DNA from 3 places in the Staphylococcus hsinchuensis genome. Region 1 is predicted to be linked to each of the others. Evidence: riboswitches for the same ligand, from Rfam matches in the RefSeq annotation. Region 1 holds a riboswitch; each other region holds the start of a gene.
What was found. A riboswitch is a leader RNA that binds a small molecule or an ion and turns the genes downstream of it on or off. The one in region 1 is predicted to bind S-adenosylmethionine.
Positions count from the first base shown of each region.

Region 2: linked by a shared signal. The riboswitch ahead of metK (methionine adenosyltransferase) and the one ahead of QQM35_RS01205 (Na+/H+ antiporter NhaC family protein) in region 1 are both predicted to bind S-adenosylmethionine.
Region 3: linked by a shared signal. The riboswitch ahead of QQM35_RS05715 (methionine ABC transporter ATP-binding protein) and the one ahead of QQM35_RS01205 (Na+/H+ antiporter NhaC family protein) in region 1 are both predicted to bind S-adenosylmethionine.

Region 1 covers NZ_CP128355.1:212,656-218,883, forward strand. The annotation lists gene QQM35_RS01195 (hypothetical protein) at 55-585, shown strand; gene QQM35_RS01200 (SRPBCC family protein) at 886-1,392, opposite strand; gene QQM35_RS01205 (Na+/H+ antiporter NhaC family protein) at 1,578-2,870, opposite strand; SAM riboswitch class I at 2,976-3,077, opposite strand; gene QQM35_RS01210 (flavin reductase family protein) at 3,202-3,813, opposite strand; gene QQM35_RS01215 (SDR family oxidoreductase) at 3,961-4,842, opposite strand; gene QQM35_RS01220 (amidohydrolase) at 4,909-6,045, opposite strand.
Region 2 covers NZ_CP128355.1:2,026,127-2,032,354, reverse strand. The annotation lists gene pckA (phosphoenolpyruvate carboxykinase (ATP)) at 1-1,337, opposite strand, end outside; SAM riboswitch class I at 1,503-1,616, shown strand; gene metK (methionine adenosyltransferase) at 1,725-2,921, shown strand; gene QQM35_RS10040 (NERD domain-containing protein) at 3,013-3,918, shown strand; gene QQM35_RS10035 (aldo/keto reductase) at 4,114-4,923, shown strand; gene QQM35_RS10030 (fluoride efflux transporter FluC) at 4,999-5,355, opposite strand; gene crcB (fluoride efflux transporter CrcB) at 5,352-5,717, opposite strand; gene QQM35_RS10020 (hypothetical protein) at 5,741-6,046, opposite strand.
Region 3 covers NZ_CP128355.1:1,143,264-1,149,491, reverse strand. The annotation lists gene QQM35_RS05735 (DUF368 domain-containing protein) at 305-1,120, shown strand; gene QQM35_RS05730 (hypothetical protein) at 1,593-1,790, shown strand; gene QQM35_RS05725 (MetQ/NlpA family ABC transporter substrate-binding protein) at 1,849-2,661, opposite strand; gene QQM35_RS05720 (methionine ABC transporter permease) at 2,687-3,382, opposite strand; gene QQM35_RS05715 (methionine ABC transporter ATP-binding protein) at 3,375-4,400, opposite strand; SAM riboswitch class I at 4,483-4,590, opposite strand; gene QQM35_RS05710 (thioredoxin family protein) at 4,645-4,944, opposite strand; gene QQM35_RS05705 (toprim domain-containing protein) at 4,941-5,333, opposite strand; gene gcvH (glycine cleavage system protein GcvH) at 5,570-5,950, opposite strand; gene QQM35_RS05695 (arsenate reductase family protein) at 6,109-6,228, opposite strand, start outside.

The DNA.
Region 1 (6,228 bases):
CAATGTTATCAGTTGGGAAATTACGAACTTTCATTAAACGGACGGAGGTATACCATGATTTTAGATAAAACAGAAAGTTTTTTATTGAATATTGGGGGACTTCATCAAAGAACTACTCGAAAAAAACTTATTAAATTACTCAAACATACACATTTTTGTAAGTCTTTGAACTTTTCGATATATAAATCGAAACAAATTTATGCATTAGAGTTAAACTTACCAAAACGACAATTACCGTATATGATTACTTATTTAAGCTTCCATAATTATGCTATTTATCAAATTTTAGATAAATGTGACAATCAAGAACTCATTGACACACAACAATTATTAGTGTCTACAAAACGTTTTGTTGTTAATATTGATGGACTCATCGACCCATTTATTAAAGATAAAGTAATCGATATTACGAATTACATTAAAAACACAGAAGATTTAAGATATACTTTCAATAAGAATAAACTTTTTGTCTCTTGTACATCTTCAACTTTTTCTAAACTTATCTATCAAATTGCCACACATAATATTGATATCCACGGTGCAAAGTGCAATCCAAATTATATTAATAATGCAAGAACTTCATAGTATTTATATTTTTCATAAGTAATTTTCAACACAAAATTCTTTCTATATTGATTTAAGTAGGCCATTAACTTGTCAATCGTATTATAACGTTATTTCTTTAATTTTGTAGTATGTAGCCGTATATCTATGAAAGTTAAAGAGACCAAGTTATACATGTTAGAAAAAGCCACCTCAAAAGATGAATTTAATCTTTTGAGGTGGCTTTCTTGTTATAAAGGTCAACACTGTTATATCCCAATCCCTTTGCTATATATACATATGCTGTTATTTATATATCATTTTATACAAATGAGCTGTTCATTACATATTATTTTCAAAGTCTTCTAAAACAACTTGTAATTTATCAAAAAGTGTTTCAAAACCATGAGCGGTAGAGTCGTGGTATTCCTTTTTCTTTTGCTTATATTCTAATGTCGTAAGTCTTCTTTCTTTGGGTACATAAGCATTATAATTAAAGACCATTTGTGTGATACCTGGTTCTCGTTCAAATATTTCTACATTAATTTGATCTTCTGAATCACTATATTCAGGCATGCTTACAGTCATCACGATATACTCAAATGGTGTTAATGTTTGGTATTGACCTGTTATTATATTTTGCTTTCCTTTATAAACATCGACAATCTTATATTCGCCACCCTGTTTAGGCTCTACATGTATTAATTTGTTTGTTCTTTCTGAGGTCATGAACCATTGTTTTAAGAAACGTTGATCTGTCCATGCTTGATATAATAATGCGGGCTCGACTTTAAATAAACGTTCGAGTTCAATCTCAACATTTTCATTTTCTACATTATATTTAGCCACTCTCGTTCACCTACTTTCACTCTTAAGTACATTCTAACTGATTCTATATCTTTTCTAAACAAAAATACTATAATTCAAACCTTTACTCTTGATTCTTTCTCAGTTTCGACAAAATTAGTATTGAAAATTGTTATTTTAGCTTTAAAAAATTTATATTACTCAGTATTCGTTTCAAGTTATATAGGTTACGATTTTTTTAATCGCGGTAATCCAAATAGAATTGCAACTAAACCTGAGAGGCCTAATATAATTGGATATATGGAATAAGGCACCAGTTCAAATGGTGATATTGATGCGACACCTGCTGCTGCGATAAGTTGGGGGCTGTAAGGTACTAGTCCTTGGAAACAACTACCGAACATATCTAAAATACTAGCAGATTTACGTGGGTCTACATCATACTCTTCTGAGATTTCTTTGGCCAATGGACCTGCCATTAATATTGAAATTGTATTATTTGCTGTAGAAAGATCTGCAACACTGACCAAACTTGCTATACCAAGTTCAGCACCACGTTTCGATTTCACTCTACGTCGTACAAAATTTAATAGCCAAGTTATACCACCGTTATGTTCAATTAACGCCACCAGTCCGCCAATGAGTAAAGCGATAATCGCAATATCTTCCATTCCGATGATACCTTTGGAAATAGCTGACAGTAATCCTTTCCAACCAAATGACCCATCGACTAACCCTATAATTGCTGATAAAGCAATACCACCGATAAGGACAATAATTACGTTGACCCCTACAAGTGCCAGGATAAGTACAAATAAGTATGGAATAACTTTAATGATATTATAAGCATAATCTTTAGATGCATCGACGTGTACACCGTTCGTCAATAACCAAAGTATTAAAATTGTTAGTAAGGCTCCTGGTAATACTATTTTAATATTGACCTTAAATTTATCGCTCATTTTCGTATTCTGAGTTCTTACCGCTGCAATAGTTGTATCGGAAATCATCGATAAATTATCACCAAACATTGCGCCTCCGACTACAGTCGCCATAGCTAAAGCTGCCGAAACATCTGTAGCCTGACTCAAACCAAAACCAACTGGTGCAATCGCAGCTACAGTTCCCACTGAAGTCCCCATCGAGATTGAAATAAACATACAAATCACAAATAAACCTACGATTAATAAGTTTTCAGGAATCAGTGATAAACCTAAATTAACAGTCGATTTAACGCCGCCCATGTTCTCGGTCGTTTTGGAAAATGCGCCAGCTAATAAAAAGATTACCATCATGAGTACAATATTCGAATGACCTGCGCCTTTTGTGAAAATTTCAATCTTATTTTGGAATGATTCTTTACGATTTAAAAACAAACCAAACAATGAAGCAACTAAAATAGCTACGTTGAGTGGCATTGTAGAAAAATCACCAGTAATTATCCCAACACCTAAAAACATACCGATAAACACAATTAAGGGAAGTAATGCCTTTGCGCTACCTTTATTTGTTTGAACCATGATTTACCTACTTTCTTTCTATCAAATATAATTATTTTAATTTTTAAACTAAAAAAACTCTTTTCTTATAATAATTAGAAGAAAAGAGTTAACGATTCACATATCATCTTATCTTCTAGCATAAATCAATTATGCTACTGGAATTGGCACATTTAACATGTTGCCGAAGCTTCTTAGGGCCAGTCCCTCCACTTCTCTTGATAAGTTATTAATTTATTACATTACACTACATGATTGAGAGTCATTCGTCAATCTTATTCACGGAAAATTATTGAACGCCTCTATATTTTATATTACCAACTTATTTTACATGTAAAAACATACATAGATTTTATTCAGTTGGTCGTTCTAATGAAAATGTTTTTCCAGTTAACGCATAATTATTACCAGCTAAACGTGAAACTGGATTGAGGTTTGAGGCATCAATTTTACTATCTTCAATATATACGTCGTCGTCGATATGGTACATCACAATCTCACCAATAATGAGATCAGCACCATTTTTAGAGTCACCAAGTGGAATGATTTGATCTAACTTACATTCCATACGTACTTTTGCTTGTGCTACACCTGGCACTTTCACTTCATCTGAAGCGATGGTAGTAAACGCTGTACGTGCTAACTCATTAGCTTTTCTCTCTAAAGGTGCAGCAGTGCGATTAATGTGTTCTACATTGTTTTCATCAGTAATATGCAGTACAAATTCTCCTGTTTCTTCGATATTCAATGAAGTATCTTTACGTTGACCTTCACTACGTGTCGCAGAAAACATAATCATTGGTGGTTCGCTGTTAACCCCATTAAAAAAACTAAATGGTGCAGCATTCAATATACCTTCTTTATTTTGTGAAGTAACGAATGCGATGGGTCTCGGTATGATGCTACCCGTTAACAATTTATAATTTTGTACCTTTGAAATCGTTGACGCATCTATTTTTTTCATAATTTATCACGTAACCTTTCATTAGCAAAAAATAATATAACAAAGTTAGGACACCTTTAATTTGTTGTGTACTCGCTTTATTTGTTTACATTTACAAAATTGTGCTACGAAATATTACTTAAGATATCCTAACCTTTGTGTATATTTTTAGTCGATTTGGGTACCACCAGTTACACCATAAACTTGGCCTGTTGTATAACTAGATTCTTCAGCCGCTAAGTGTACATAAACACCTGCAAGTTCTACTGGCTGACCTGCACGACCGAGTACTTCTTTTTGTCCAAACTCAGGAATTTTAGACTGGGGTTGTCCACCTGAAATTTGTAATGGTGACCAGAATGGACCTGGAGCAACACAATTCACTCTGATACCTTGTGCTCCTAATTCTTCAGACAAGCTTTTAGTGAGTGAAATGATAGCCGCTTTCGTCGCTGCGTAATCATGTAAGATTGGGCTTGGATTATAACCTTGAACAGATGACGTTAAAGTAATCGTTGCCCCTGCTTCAAAGTAATCTAACGCTTTTTGTACTGTCCAAAAGATTGGATAAACATTAGTTCCAAATGTTTCAGTAAATGATGCCGTATCGAAACCGCGAATATCATCTCTGTATTGTTGATGCCCCGCCACTAGCGTTACATTATCTAAGCCACCTAATTGCTTATGTGCTTGTTCAACGAGATCGTAGTTAAATTGTTCATCACGTAAGTCACCAGGAATTAAGACTGCTTTACGTCCAGCTTCTTCAATGACTTGCTTGACTTCTTCAGCATCTTCTTGTTCTGCTGGAAGATAGTTAATCGCCACATCTGCACCTTCTTTAGCATATGCGATGGCAGCAGCACGGCCTATTGATGAATCTCCGCCTGTTACAAGCATTTTATAATCTTTAAGACGTCCATGTCCTTCATATGAAGTTTCACCACAATCCGGTTTAGGATCTAGTTCTTTCTGTAGTCCTGGTACCGGTTGTTCTTGTTTTGGAAAATCTGCGCTTGAAAATTTATTTCTTGGATCTTGTGCACCCATATACAATCACTCCTTAAATATTGACTTATTTAGTCTGTACCCATGTGAAATAAATCTTATGCATTATTACGATTCTTCAGTTTCACCGTTCAATAATTGTTGAACAAATGTAATAAAATATTGTGGAGCCTTTTCTAATATGCGCTCGTCAGGATCAAACTTCGGATGATGTAAATCATATTTACTGTTTGATCCTATGAACGCAAAGACACTCGGGTATTGCTGTGAATATCCAGCAAAATCTTCGCCAATCGTCAGCGGTTCTTGCATCAATTTCACGTCATAGTCTAATTGTTTCGCTACTTTAATCGCTTCTTGCGTCAGTTGTTCATCGTTTACAACTGCACCTGGTAAATGTTGATATCGTGTCTCTACTTCTAAATCGAATGTCGTTTCAATCCCTTTACCTATCGCATGTAGGCGTGATTCAATTCGTTCGCGAACCTTTGAATCAAATGTTCTAACAGTACCTTGTACGTATGCTTGATCAGCAATGACATTCCATGTATTACCAGAAGATACTTCTCCTATTGTAACTACTGCATTATCAAATGCCGATAAATTTCTACTTACAATAGATTGAACGCTGTTGATCAGTTGTCCTAGTGCCACGACTGGATCATTCCCTTGTTCAGGTTTTGCAGCATGTGCACCTTTACCTTGGATTTTATATTCAAATCGATCTACAGCTGATGTTAATACGCCTGATTTAATTGCGAATTCATTAATATTCATTGAAGGATAATTATGAAAGCCTAAGACAGCTTTTGCTCCATCTATTGCTTTCGTTTCAGTAATTGAAAATGCTCCATGACCTAGTTCTTCAGCTGGTTGGAAAATAATACGTACACGTCCATCTAATTCTTGTTCTATCTCTTTTAAACCAGTGGCCACCCCTAAAATACTAGCCATATGAATGTCATGACCACACGCATGCATCACACCATCATTTGTTGAAGTAAATTCATGCACGACTTGCTCATGTATTGGTAAAGCATCGATGTCCGTTCTTACAGCAACAAAATCATCACCTTGGCCTACCTCTGCGACAAGGCCTGTTTCTAAAGGTAAATCTAATATTTTAATATCATAAGATTCTAGTATACGTTTCAAACGTTTAGTTGTTTCATATTCATACTCAGATAACTCTGGGAATTGATGAAACGTTCTTCTCCATTGCACATAATCTTCATATTTAGGCATACATTGCCACGACCTTTCTCTATTTTCATTAATCCAATTAAGATAGATGACTAAACATTTTACACTTTTGTACTTATACTTGTCATTTTATCATAATTGTCAAAATATTCTTAATAATCTATAGGACATCTAGTGCTTATCAATAATATATCTGATAGAGCGGCAAGCATTAAAATACCCAAC
Region 2 (6,228 bases), 380 kb from region 1:
GTATAACCTAAGTTAATACGGCGACCTGTTCCGTATTTACCACCAGTCCATCCTGTATTAACTAAATAAACGTCAACTTCGTGTTCATCGATAAGTTCACCAAGTAAATCAGCATATTCTCTTGCGTGTAATGGTAGGAAAGGTGAACCGAAGCATGTTGAGAATGATGGTTCTGGTTCAGTAATACCACGTTCTGTTCCTGCAAGTTTAGCTGTAAATCCACTTAAGAAATGATACATCGCTTGATCTTTCGTTAATTTAGAGATTGGTGGTAATACACCAAACGCATCGGCTGTTAAGAAAATAATCGTATTTGGGTGTGCTGCTTTTGAAGGTGTAACGATATTTTCAATATGGTGAATAGGGTAAGCTGCTCTTGTATTTTCAGTATAACGGTTATCATCGAAATCTACATCGCCTTCTTCGTCTACAACGACGTTCTCTAAAATTGTACCGTATTGAATTGCATCATAAATTTGTGGTTCTTTCTTATATGAAAGGTTAATTGCTTTTGCGTAGCAACCGCCTTCGATATTAAAGATACCGTTATCGTTCCAACCGTGCTCATCATCACCGATAAGTTTACGGGATGCATCAGCTGATAATGTTGTTTTACCTGTACCAGAAAGACCGAAGAATAGGGCAACGTCACCTTTCTCCCCAACATTTGCAGAACAGTGCATACTCATAATGTCATCTTTAGGTAATAAGTAATTCATTACTGAGAAGATACCTTTCTTCATTTCACCAGCATATTCAGTACCACCGATTAAAATCACTTTATGTTTAAATGAAGTGATGATAAACGTTTCTGATTTAGTGCCGTCAATTTCAGGATCAGCTTTAAAGTTTGGTGCTGAAACGATTGTGAAGTTAGGTTTAATATCTTCTGCTTCTTCTTTAGAATTTGGACGAATGAACATGTTTTGAGCAAATAAATTGTGCCATGCTAATTCATTGATGACAGTTAATTTAAGTTGAGAATCTTCATCACTGCCAGCATAACCATTAAATACATAAAGTTCGTCTTTAGCATCAAGGTGGGTGATGACTTTGTCATACAGTTTTAAAAATGTATCTTCGTCGATAGGTTGGTTGATATTACCCCAATCGATATCATCTCTATATGAAGGTTCGTTGACGATGAATTTATCCTTTGGTGAGCGTCCAGTATATTTTCCGGTTTTAGCATTAATCGCACCCAATTCTGTTAATTCGCCTTCATCGTTTTCTAAAATTTTCTTGTACAGTTGAGTTGTAGATAATTGGAAAAGTGAAGTTGGTTTCTCTAATAAGCTCTTAATCTTATTCGTATATGTGTATGTATCTACAGCCATATTCGATCCCTCCTAGATTTTTGAAAATGTAAGCCTTTACAATTGAAAAGTATAACACATATGTATGATTAGTCCATATCATTTTGTGATGAATAATAATAATTTATAACTAAATGTTAAATTGACAATATGATCTAAATTCTGTATTATAGTTACTAACGGATTCTCTTATCCTGAGAGGCGGAGGGACATGGACCCAATGAAGCCCAGCAACCTCTTCTATTTTATAGAAGAAAGGTGCCAAACCGTTTGCAGACAAATAGGTCTGAACGATAAGAGCGAATGGACGTATAAAAGCCTTCTCTCTATTAATAAATAGTGATGAAGGCCTTTTTTAATGAGCTCACTATGAAAGAGAATTTTCGTAATAAATATTTAAAGGAGCAAATTATGTATAATAAAAGATTATTCACTTCAGAATCTGTAACAGAAGGTCACCCAGATAAGATTGCAGATCAAGTTTCAGATGCAATTTTAGATGAAATACTAAAGGATGACCCTAATGCTCGTGTAGCTTGTGAAACGACTGTGACTACAGGTATGGCATTAATTTCTGGTGAAATATCTACTTCGACTTATGTAGATATTCCTAAAGTAGTTCGTGAAACAATTAAAGATATCGGTTATACACGTGCGAAATATGGTTACGATAGTCAAACGATGGCCGTGTTAACCGCGATAGATGAACAATCTGCAGATATCGCACAAGGTGTAGATAAGGCTTTAGAATACCGCGATGAAACAACTGAAGCGGATATCGCAGCTACTGGTGCCGGAGATCAAGGGTTAATGTTTGGTTATGCAACAAACGAAACGGATACTTATATGCCGTTACCGATATTTTTATCTCACCAGTTAGCGAAACGTTTATCAGACGTACGTAAAGATGAAATTATTAATTACTTGAGACCCGATGGTAAAGTCCAAGTTACTGTGGAGTACGATGAACATGATGAGCCTAGCAGAATTGACACAATTGTTGTATCAACGCAACATGCAGAAGATGTAGAATTGGAGCAAATTCAAGAAGACATTAAGTCCCATGTTATTTATCCAACAGTACCAGAAAATTTACTCGATGATGAAACTAAGTTCTTTATTAATCCAACAGGACGCTTCGTCATTGGTGGACCACAAGGTGATGCAGGACTTACAGGTCGTAAGATTATTGTAGATACTTATGGTGGTTATGCACGTCATGGTGGCGGTTGTTTCAGTGGTAAAGATCCAACCAAAGTGGATCGTTCAGCAGCTTATGCCGCACGATATGTTGCTAAAAACATCGTCGCTGCTGAATTAGCTGATAAATGTGAAGTTCAATTAGCATATGCAATCGGTGTTGCAGAACCAGTTTCAATTTCAATCGATACATTTGGTACAAGTCATGTTAGCGAAGAACAACTTGTTGAAGCGGTCAGATCTCATTTTGATTTAAGACCAGCAGGTATCATTAAAATGTTAGACTTAAAACACCCGATTTATAAACAAACAGCAGCCTATGGTCACTTCGGTCGTACTGATGTGTTACTACCATGGGAAAAATTAGATAAAGTGAACTTATTGAAAGATGCTGTTAAAGCATAAAAAGACCAACTTATTGTAAACTTATCTCTCGAACAGAAAGCGAAAGTTGTTTATAATTAAGTTATGTAACACATAAAGGAGCGTTTACGTTATGAGTGGAGTACCATTATTAATTGGTCTAGCTGTCGCAATCATTGTAGCAGTTGTATTGCTCATTCTTTTCATTGCTGCACTAAGTAGTAAGAAGAAGGCACAAAAAAAGGTTGAAGAGAAATATCAATCTAGAGAAAAGAAATTAAAAGACGAGCATAAAGAAGAGTTAGAGAAAGAACGTATTGAAAATAAAAAGACAGTGACAAAGCAAAAGGAAGATTACGATAATACTGTAAATAACAAAGATCGAGAAATCGATGCTTTAAAGTTGTTCTCTAAAAATGAAAGTGAATATGTAACGGATATGCGATTAATCGGTATTCGTGAACGTTTAGTGAATGAGAAACGCATTCGACCAGAGGATATGCACATCATGGCGAATATATTCTTGCCAGAGAATGAATTCAGTAATGTACAAAGATTAAGTCATTTAGTACTAACACGTACTGGTCTTTATATCATTGACTCACAGTTATTAAAGGGACATGTATATAACGGCATTAACTCAAGACAATTCAAAGAACAACCTACGATGGAACAAGTATTTGAAACGCTAGATCTTGATAAACAATCACCACAAACGTTAGTTTTAGATCAAAATGATGATAAACATTCGTTATCATTTGTGAACTATTCAAAATACTTAAGTGATTTAGAACATTTAGCAGGTGATTTACAAACAAAATTAAACTTGAAATTCACACCGACAACAATTCTTTACTTTAATCCGAAGAATGAAGGCGCGGTTACAATTTCAAACTATGCACAAAGTTCTAGTTCGAAAGTATTGGTTGGGCCTGAACAATTAGACGAATTCTTTAATAAATTCGTATTCCATGGTCGAATTCAATATAACGTTGAAGATTTACAACGTATTATGGATGAGATTGAAACATTCAATTAATATAACATTACATCAAACTGTCAATTAAGTTAACGACTTAGTTGGCAGTTTTTTTAGAGTTAATAAATTGAAAATAGAATGCTTTTTGCAAGATTATTTACTTTATTACTGAAGTTATTTTAATTATTATAGATTTTGTAATAGCGAATAGGAGGTCTTTAAATGTAAAGTGTTCAGTTTTACAATGGCAATGAAATGCCAATGGTTGGTTTAGGTACATTTCGTGTCGAAAATTCAGACGAATGTAAATTAGCAGTTAAACATGCAATTGAAAGTGGTTATAGACATATTGATACTGCAATGATCTATGAAAATGAAGTTAAAGTAGGGGAAGGAATAGCTGAAGCTTTAGAAACTACTGGTTTAAAACGAAGTGATTTATTTATTACTTCAAAACTGTGGCTCGCAGATTATGGACGCAATAATGTGGCAGATGCTTATAATAAATCTTTAGAACGTTTAGGTTTAGATTATTTAGACCTTTATTTAATGCATTGGCCAGGTACTGATGAAGCATTAATGATTGATACATGGCAAGGAATGGAAGACTTATATAAGCAAGACAAAGTGAAAAATATCGGTGTGAGTAACTTTAATGTAGAACACTTTGAAGCACTGTTAGCACAAGTATCTATCAAACCAGTTATTAACCAAGTTGAGTTTCATCCTTATTTAACGCAAGAACCTTTAAGACGCTATATGGAAGTTCAAAATATCCATGTAGAATCATGGTCCCCATTAATGAATGCACAAATATTAGATGATGAAACAGTTCAAGCGATAGCTACAGAAATTGGAAAGTCGCCTGCACAAGTCATTATTAGATGGAATATAGAACACGGTGTAGTCGTAATTCCTAAATCTGTAACACCAAGTCGTATTGAAGAAAATTTAGATGTGTTTAATTTTGAATTAAGCGAGGAGCAAGTATCTAAGTTAGATCAAATAAACGAAGATAAACGTATCGGGCCAGATCCAAGCGAATTTACTGGTAAAGATAAGTAATATTAAGCGTGTACATATAATGCTTACTAAAAAACGTGAGACAAATAATTGTCTCACGTTTTTCTATGCATTTGATTAAATGAGATAATAACCACAAATACAAGCGATAAATGCACCGACATATTGTATTGTTGAATAGATGAAGAACAAGCCATATTGTTTGTTAGGTGTTAAGAATTTAACTAATTCTGAAGAAAGCGTTGAGAATGTTGTGAAACCGCCAAGTACACCAACTACGAAAAAAGGGTGTATCCACGTATTGTGAATTGTTAAAGCCATTACCATTCCAATTATGAAACTACCCAATATATTGACAAGGCTTGTCGCAATAGGTATCTGACTATTAAAATATCGTTGACATAGATGCGTGATCGTACCTCTGATAACAGCACCAATGCCACCGCCACACATAAGAAGTAGGATTTTTATCATGCTAACCTACCTCCTAACTTCATACCTGCAAAGCAAGCAAGTAAACCGACAACATAACTAACGCATGCATAAACGATTAGCCATATAATTATACCTTGTTGTAATAGTTGTACAAGTTCAAATTGAAAGGTTGAAAATGTAGTCAATGTACCTAACAATCCTACTGAGAGCCCTTGTTGTAAGTTTGGTTTATTCACTAATAGACGAAACGTATAGACACCTACAATACCTAAAATAAAAGAGCCAAGTATATTCGCTATAAAGTTTCCAAGAGGGAACATCATTGAAAAATTCAGAAAGGAGACAATATATCTCAGTAGTGCACCTATAGCACCACCCAAAAAAATATATAAATATTTCATGCCTGGACCTCCGTTTTCAATATTTAAAATAGCACATCGAATGTAGATAATGAACTTAATATGTGTAGGATGATAACAATAAGTAAAATGAACGGTAGGAACTTACTTGCTTTTCTAATCCAGTCTTCTTTGTCTCTTGTATGTTTAATAGATTTATCTGCAAAAATAACAGAAATTATTAATATAATCGCATTAATTATACTACATACAATGATTAATTTTATAATCGAATGAAAATGTATATTCAGTAATGGATTTTTAGTATTAAAATAAAAGCTAATTAGTATAAATAATAATGTTAAATAAAAATAAAGTTTTGATCGTGCCATAATAACCTCCTCTAACAAGCCATTTAATTATAATACCATATTTTAAATTGAAGTGAACGTAATTTATTTAATGACTCAGTTAATCATTTGTTTAAAGACAAGTTATGAGCTACGTAAATGTCACCTTAAGCAAAAAATTAGAATAAACTAAATGATGGTGGTATAAAGGGTGTAAGAGTTTT
Region 3 (6,228 bases), 930 kb from region 1:
TATAACGTAGTTAAGTTTGAATATAAACCTTTTCAGGCTCTAAATTAAAATAGTTCTTATAATGCAATCATTTTTGTTAAATAAGTCTTTATCATGTTAACTGATAATAGGAGGTGTGTTGTTCTCAATTTCTATTATCACTTTTATCGAAATTTATAGATGTGTAATTAATAAACATATGAAATCTGTTTCTTGCTATTATTACTGTATGAAATCATTTTATGCTATTATCATTAACAACTAAGTCATGAGAGGAGGTTCTTTATTGAAAATTAAATGGTCCAATCTTTGGAGAGGTTTCGCGATGGGTACGTCTGATTTAGTACCCGGTGTGAGCGGAGGAACAATTGCTCTATTGCTAGGAATATATGATGATTTCATAAACTCTATTAGCGGTCTCTTTTCTAAAAACTTTAAGAAAAGCTTAACATTCCTAATTCCTATTGTGATCGGTATGTTATTAGCTATGGGATTATTAAGTAAAGTTATCAATTATTTACTAAGTGAGCACACTGTACCTACGATGTTTTTCTTTGTAGGATTAATTGCTGGAATTATTCCCTTCCTATTAAAAATATCAAAATTCAAACAAACATTTACGATAAAACATTACGTTGTATTATTGATCGGCATTGGTCTTATTGTCTTATTTACTTTATTAAACAATGGTGATAAACATGCGGGAGAAACTTTAACGTTATCTACCGGTTTAGCCATTAAATATTATTTATGTGGAATTTGTGCCTCAAGCGCAATGTTATTACCAGGTATTTCAGGTTCGTTTATGTTGTTAGTATTTGGTGTTTATGGCACAGTGATGTTTGCAGTTTCTGAATTAATTTCATTAAACTTCAAAGCATTACCAATATTAATCATCGTTGGGTTAGGTATTCTAACAGGCTTCTTACTTTCAAGTAAGTTAATCCAATATTGTTTAACACATCACCCATATATCACTTATGCTTTAATTATCGGCTTTGTTGTAGGTTCGCTATTTGCTGTATTTCCTGGTTTACCGACATCGATTTTAACTTGGGTAATTTCAATTATTACACTTATCGTCGGTTTCATTATTAGTTACAAACTCGGTGAAGTCACGCATAAAAACGAAACACTTTAACAAAGTTTTAAATTTAAAAATTTGAGGGAGAGGGACAGAAATCGAATTTTTAATAAAGATTTCGTAGTCCCTCCCCGGCAAGGATGACTAGGATTGAAAAAAGCTTGATATAAGCGTATTTTCAATTCAGACCTCTACTGCCAAGTTGGCAATGAGTCTGAGACATCTATTTGTGTTTCAGACTCATTTTTTTATTTCATTCATTAAAAGTTCAAACAATATATGTTAAAGTTTAAATAAAATATGATATAGGAGTTATGAAATGAATAAACAATAAAACATCGTATTGGATATTCTAATTGTTATTACAATCATAACTACATTGCATGGGGCATCAAACCCATATGATGACATTAAAACTATCATTAATTGTGTTGGTTTTATTTTTATCATATTAATGGCTATCTTTTGTTGGATTTGGACGCGTAGAGATAAGGGGACTAGACTCATTTTTAATAAGGAGTGGATTTTTTTGGAGAAAAAGAATAAACTACTTCCGTTAAATATATCTTTGATTATACATACTATTTTTATAATTACTTCAATCAACACTATTGTGACAAAGTCAAACGTAACAGCTGAATTATTAGCTATAGGTGGCTTAATAGGTTTTACTGCTTTAATGACTGTAACCATCATTGCATTAACACATGAACTCAAGCAAATGTGAGATTAAATACGACAAACAGTAACCCCTTCAATTGAAAATGAAGGGGTTATGTTTATTCTTATTTCGCTGGAACAACTGAACCATCGTATTGTTTTTCAATGTATTCTTTAATTTTTTTCGATTGTAATACATCGACTAAAGCTTTGATTTTCTTATCATCTTTATGTCCTTCTTTAACTGCAATTAAGTTAGCATATGGATTATCTTTCGCTTTTTCGATTGCGATTGAATCTTTTTTAGGATTTAATTTCTGATCAATGGCGAAGTTAGAATTGATAATAACCGCATCGGCTTTTTCTTTTTGGTAAATTTTTGGTAGGTACTCGGCAGATTGCTTATTGTTGAATTTAATATGTTTTTTGTTTTCTTTAATGTCATCGAAAGTTGCGTCTTGGATTTTAACGCCATCTTTCAATTTAATTAATCCTGCGTCAACGAAGAACTTTAAGAAACGCCCTTCTTCAGCTGGGTTGTTAGAAACGTAAACAGTTGCACCTTTTGGTAAATCTTTTAAGTTTTTATATTTTTTTGAGTATACTGCCATAGGCTCTAAATGCACATTACCTGCTGATTCAATTTTGTAGTGCTTGCTTTTCTTATCCTTGTCTAAATATGGTGTATGTTGGAAATAGTTTGCATCTAGTTCACCTTTGTTTAATATCTTGTTCGGCGTCGTATAGTCATTAATTGTTTTGATTTTCAAATCATAGCCTTTATCTTTCAATAACGGCTTAGCTTCCTCTAAAATTTCAGCATGCGGTGCTGGTGATGCCCCAACTGTGATTGACTTATCCTTTTTACCGCCATTTCCACATGCAGCTAATACTAGTACTAAAGCAATAATCGAAGTTAAACTCAATATCTTTTTCATAATAACTCACCCTTTTTATATAAATTTATCTTTTATCTAATTTATTTGTCGCCCAATCACCAACGAATTGAATGACAAATACTAATACTAAAATGAACAACGTCGCAATAAAGATGACATCGTTTTGGTTACGTGTGAAACCTGTCAAATAGGCTAAGTTACCTAAACCACCTGCCCCAATCACACCTGCGATGGCAGTAGAACCTACTAAGGCAATAGCTGTAACAGTAATGCCAGAAATCAAAGCCGGCATCGCCTCAGGTAATAAAACTTTCTTAACCACGGTTGATGTTGTGGCACCCATTGACCACGCTGCTTCAATAACACCTTTATCAATTTCTTTAAAAGCAATTTCCACTAATCTTGCATAAAACGGAGCTGCCCCAATAATTAATGCAGGCAATGCACCCGTTGGACCACTAATCGTTCCTAAAACTAAACTTGTGAATGGTATTAATAGCAATATGAGTATAATGAAAGGAATTGCTCTAAATAAGTTAACTATAAATGATACAACGCTATAAAAAATACGTGCCGCTTTTGATTCACTTTTTGCACTTAAAAATAATAATATGCCTAGAATCAAACCAAATATAAATGCAAATATAGTTGAAATTACGGTCATGTAAATCGTTTCATATGTTGCTACCCAAACTTCGTCCCATTTAACATTAGGCATCGTAAACATTTCTTGAAGGATACCACCCAATGAATCATTCATGTTTTAACACCTCCACAGAAACACATTGATCCGACAAATCACTTTCTAAATTTTCAAATTTTTCAGAATTTAGATTTTGTAAATGTGCGACGAGAAACCCTATTGAACCTTCTTTTGTATGTTTAATATTAGCTTCTAAAATATTTACATTGATGTCATGTGCTTTAGTTATGTATGAAACTAATGGTTTCGTAGTGTTCGTTCCTGAAAAACTAAAGCGAACAATAAAATCATTTTTATCAATTTCAATAAGTTCTGTATTCGTTTTTTCATAATCATCATTTAAATCATCTTTTACAAAGCGTTGAGTGACAGGTTGTCGAGGATTTTCGAACACTTCTTTCACATTACCATGTTCAACCACGCGCCCAGCTTCCATCACAGCGACTTCATCACAGATTCTTCTAATCACGTGCATTTCATGTGTAATAATGACGATGGTTAGGTTACGTTCCCTCTTAATCTTAAGTAATAAATCTAAGATTTCATCAGTTGTTTGTGGATCTAAGGCACTCGTGGCTTCATCACAAAGTAACACGTCTGGTTCATTCGCTAAAGCTCGAGCAATACCGACACGTTGCTTTTGTCCACCTGATAGTTCAGAAGGATAAGCATATTCTTTACCTTTCAATCCAACTACATCTACTAATTGTTTAGCGCGTAGTGCTGCTTCTTTTTTAGAAACACCTGCAATTTCTAATGGAAACATAATATTTTGAACCACTGTACGCGACCAAAGCAAATTGAAATGTTGAAATACCATGCTTAGCTTTTGTCGTTTCTTTCTTAACTGTGCCTTGGATAATTTATTTATCGTTGCGCCATCTATAATAACTTCTCCTGAAGTTGGCGTTTCGAGATTATTTAACAGCCTTATCAAAGTACTCTTTCCTGCACCTGAAAAACCAACGACCCCAAAAATCGTACCTGATTGAATACTTAAATCAACATGATCAACTGCCAAAATGTCTTGATCTTTGGTTCGATATTTTTTGACAATTTGATTTAACTCAATCATTATTACTACCTCCCTATATTTCGACTAATTAAAAAATGCTTTCTCTTTTTATGGAGAAAAAGAGAAAGCATTAAGTCCGCTTCTCTCATCTCCAAAAGTCATTAAGACTTTATGTGAATTGGCACCATTTCTTTTAAAAGACGGTTGCCGGGCTTCGTAGGGCACATCCCTCCACCACTCTTGATAAGAGTTTCATTATTTAATTACCATTAATCCTACCACCATACTAAAGTATAGTCAATAATTATTTTAAATTTTCTAACAAATAGGGAACTGAGCGAAAAGCATAGAATCTTTTTTGCTCTTGTCCTTTTGACATAACCATTAATATAGGGACTGATTGTATTTCGTATTCTTGGCTAAAATCTGGATGTAAATTTAAATCTATCTTTGTTATTGGTAACTTTAAAATGTCATTAGCAATATCTAACATGCGTTCTGACATCTTGCAAGTTCCACAAGTGGGCGTATACCCAAATATTAAATATTTGTCTTTATCTATATGTTCGCGTACATCTACGCGTTGTTGACTTGCGACATTCATGTTAATAAACTTACCCTCTCAGCTATATAATCTAATCGTGCCTTAGCAACCTTTTCTTCGTCACGAACGTCAAAACCATGTTTAGATAAGACCTTTGATAAATACGGTTTTGGACATCTAGCTACTTCGCAATATTGCTTATCGACACGTATATGTTTACTTTCACTTAAATATTTTTTAAACCATTTACGGATTTTTTCACCTTCATCATCTGAATCAACGAGTATATAAACTTGTTTGTCATATAATGATTCAATCATGGCATCCAATTTATCAATACCCATAGTTCCGTTTGTACATATGATATCAATCGGTTGATCTATCACTTGCTTTACACGTTTTTTGTCTGATTTCCCTTCGACAATAATCACTTGGTTTAATATCGTCATGACATCCACCTTCTATAAAGTTGATAATAAATCTACTCTTTAGTTCTTAACAATACAATAAACTTATAAACATCAATTACAAATACGTAAAAATTATTTAATAATCAAGATCATTTTACGTAATTTATCGTCGTAGTCCGTGAGATATAACATATACAAACTCTAATATAGGTTTTTAAAAATAATATATAAAGAAAACTCCAAGATAGTATGTATCATGGAGTTAAATCTTAATATTATTCACCAATCATTTCAGCGTATTGGTCTGCTGATAGTAATGAATCTAATTGACTTTCATCACTTAATTCAACTTTAACCATCCATGCTTTTTCATATGGTGATTCATTTACAAACTCTGGGCTATCTTCAAGTTCGTCATTAACGCTTACTACTTTACCAGAAACTGGTGCGTATAATTCAGAAACTGTTTTGACAGATTCAACGCTACCAAATGTGTCTTCTTCTTTAAGTTCATCGTCTACTTCTGGTAGCTCAACGAATACGATATCACCTAATTCGTTTTGTGCGTATTCTGTAATGCCTATTGTAACTGTTTCTCCATCAACTTTAACCCATTCGTGATCCTTGGAGTATTTTAATTCATTCGGTACTGCCACGAGAATCCCCTCCTAAATAATATTACAAGTTAATAATGCCATATGACTTTATGACATTCAACTATTTACTTAAATCATATGATTACCGTTAATAAGCATCTTAACAATCCTTAGCAACTGTCACAGATCAATTATACATAGGTATAAATGGTGACAATTTATAGCCAAGTTTGTTTATATTCCTCTTCTTTAAAACCTACTGTAACTTTGTCCCCTGATACAGCTAATGGTCTTTTAATGAGCATGCCATTTGATGATAATAAATCAAGTTTCTCATC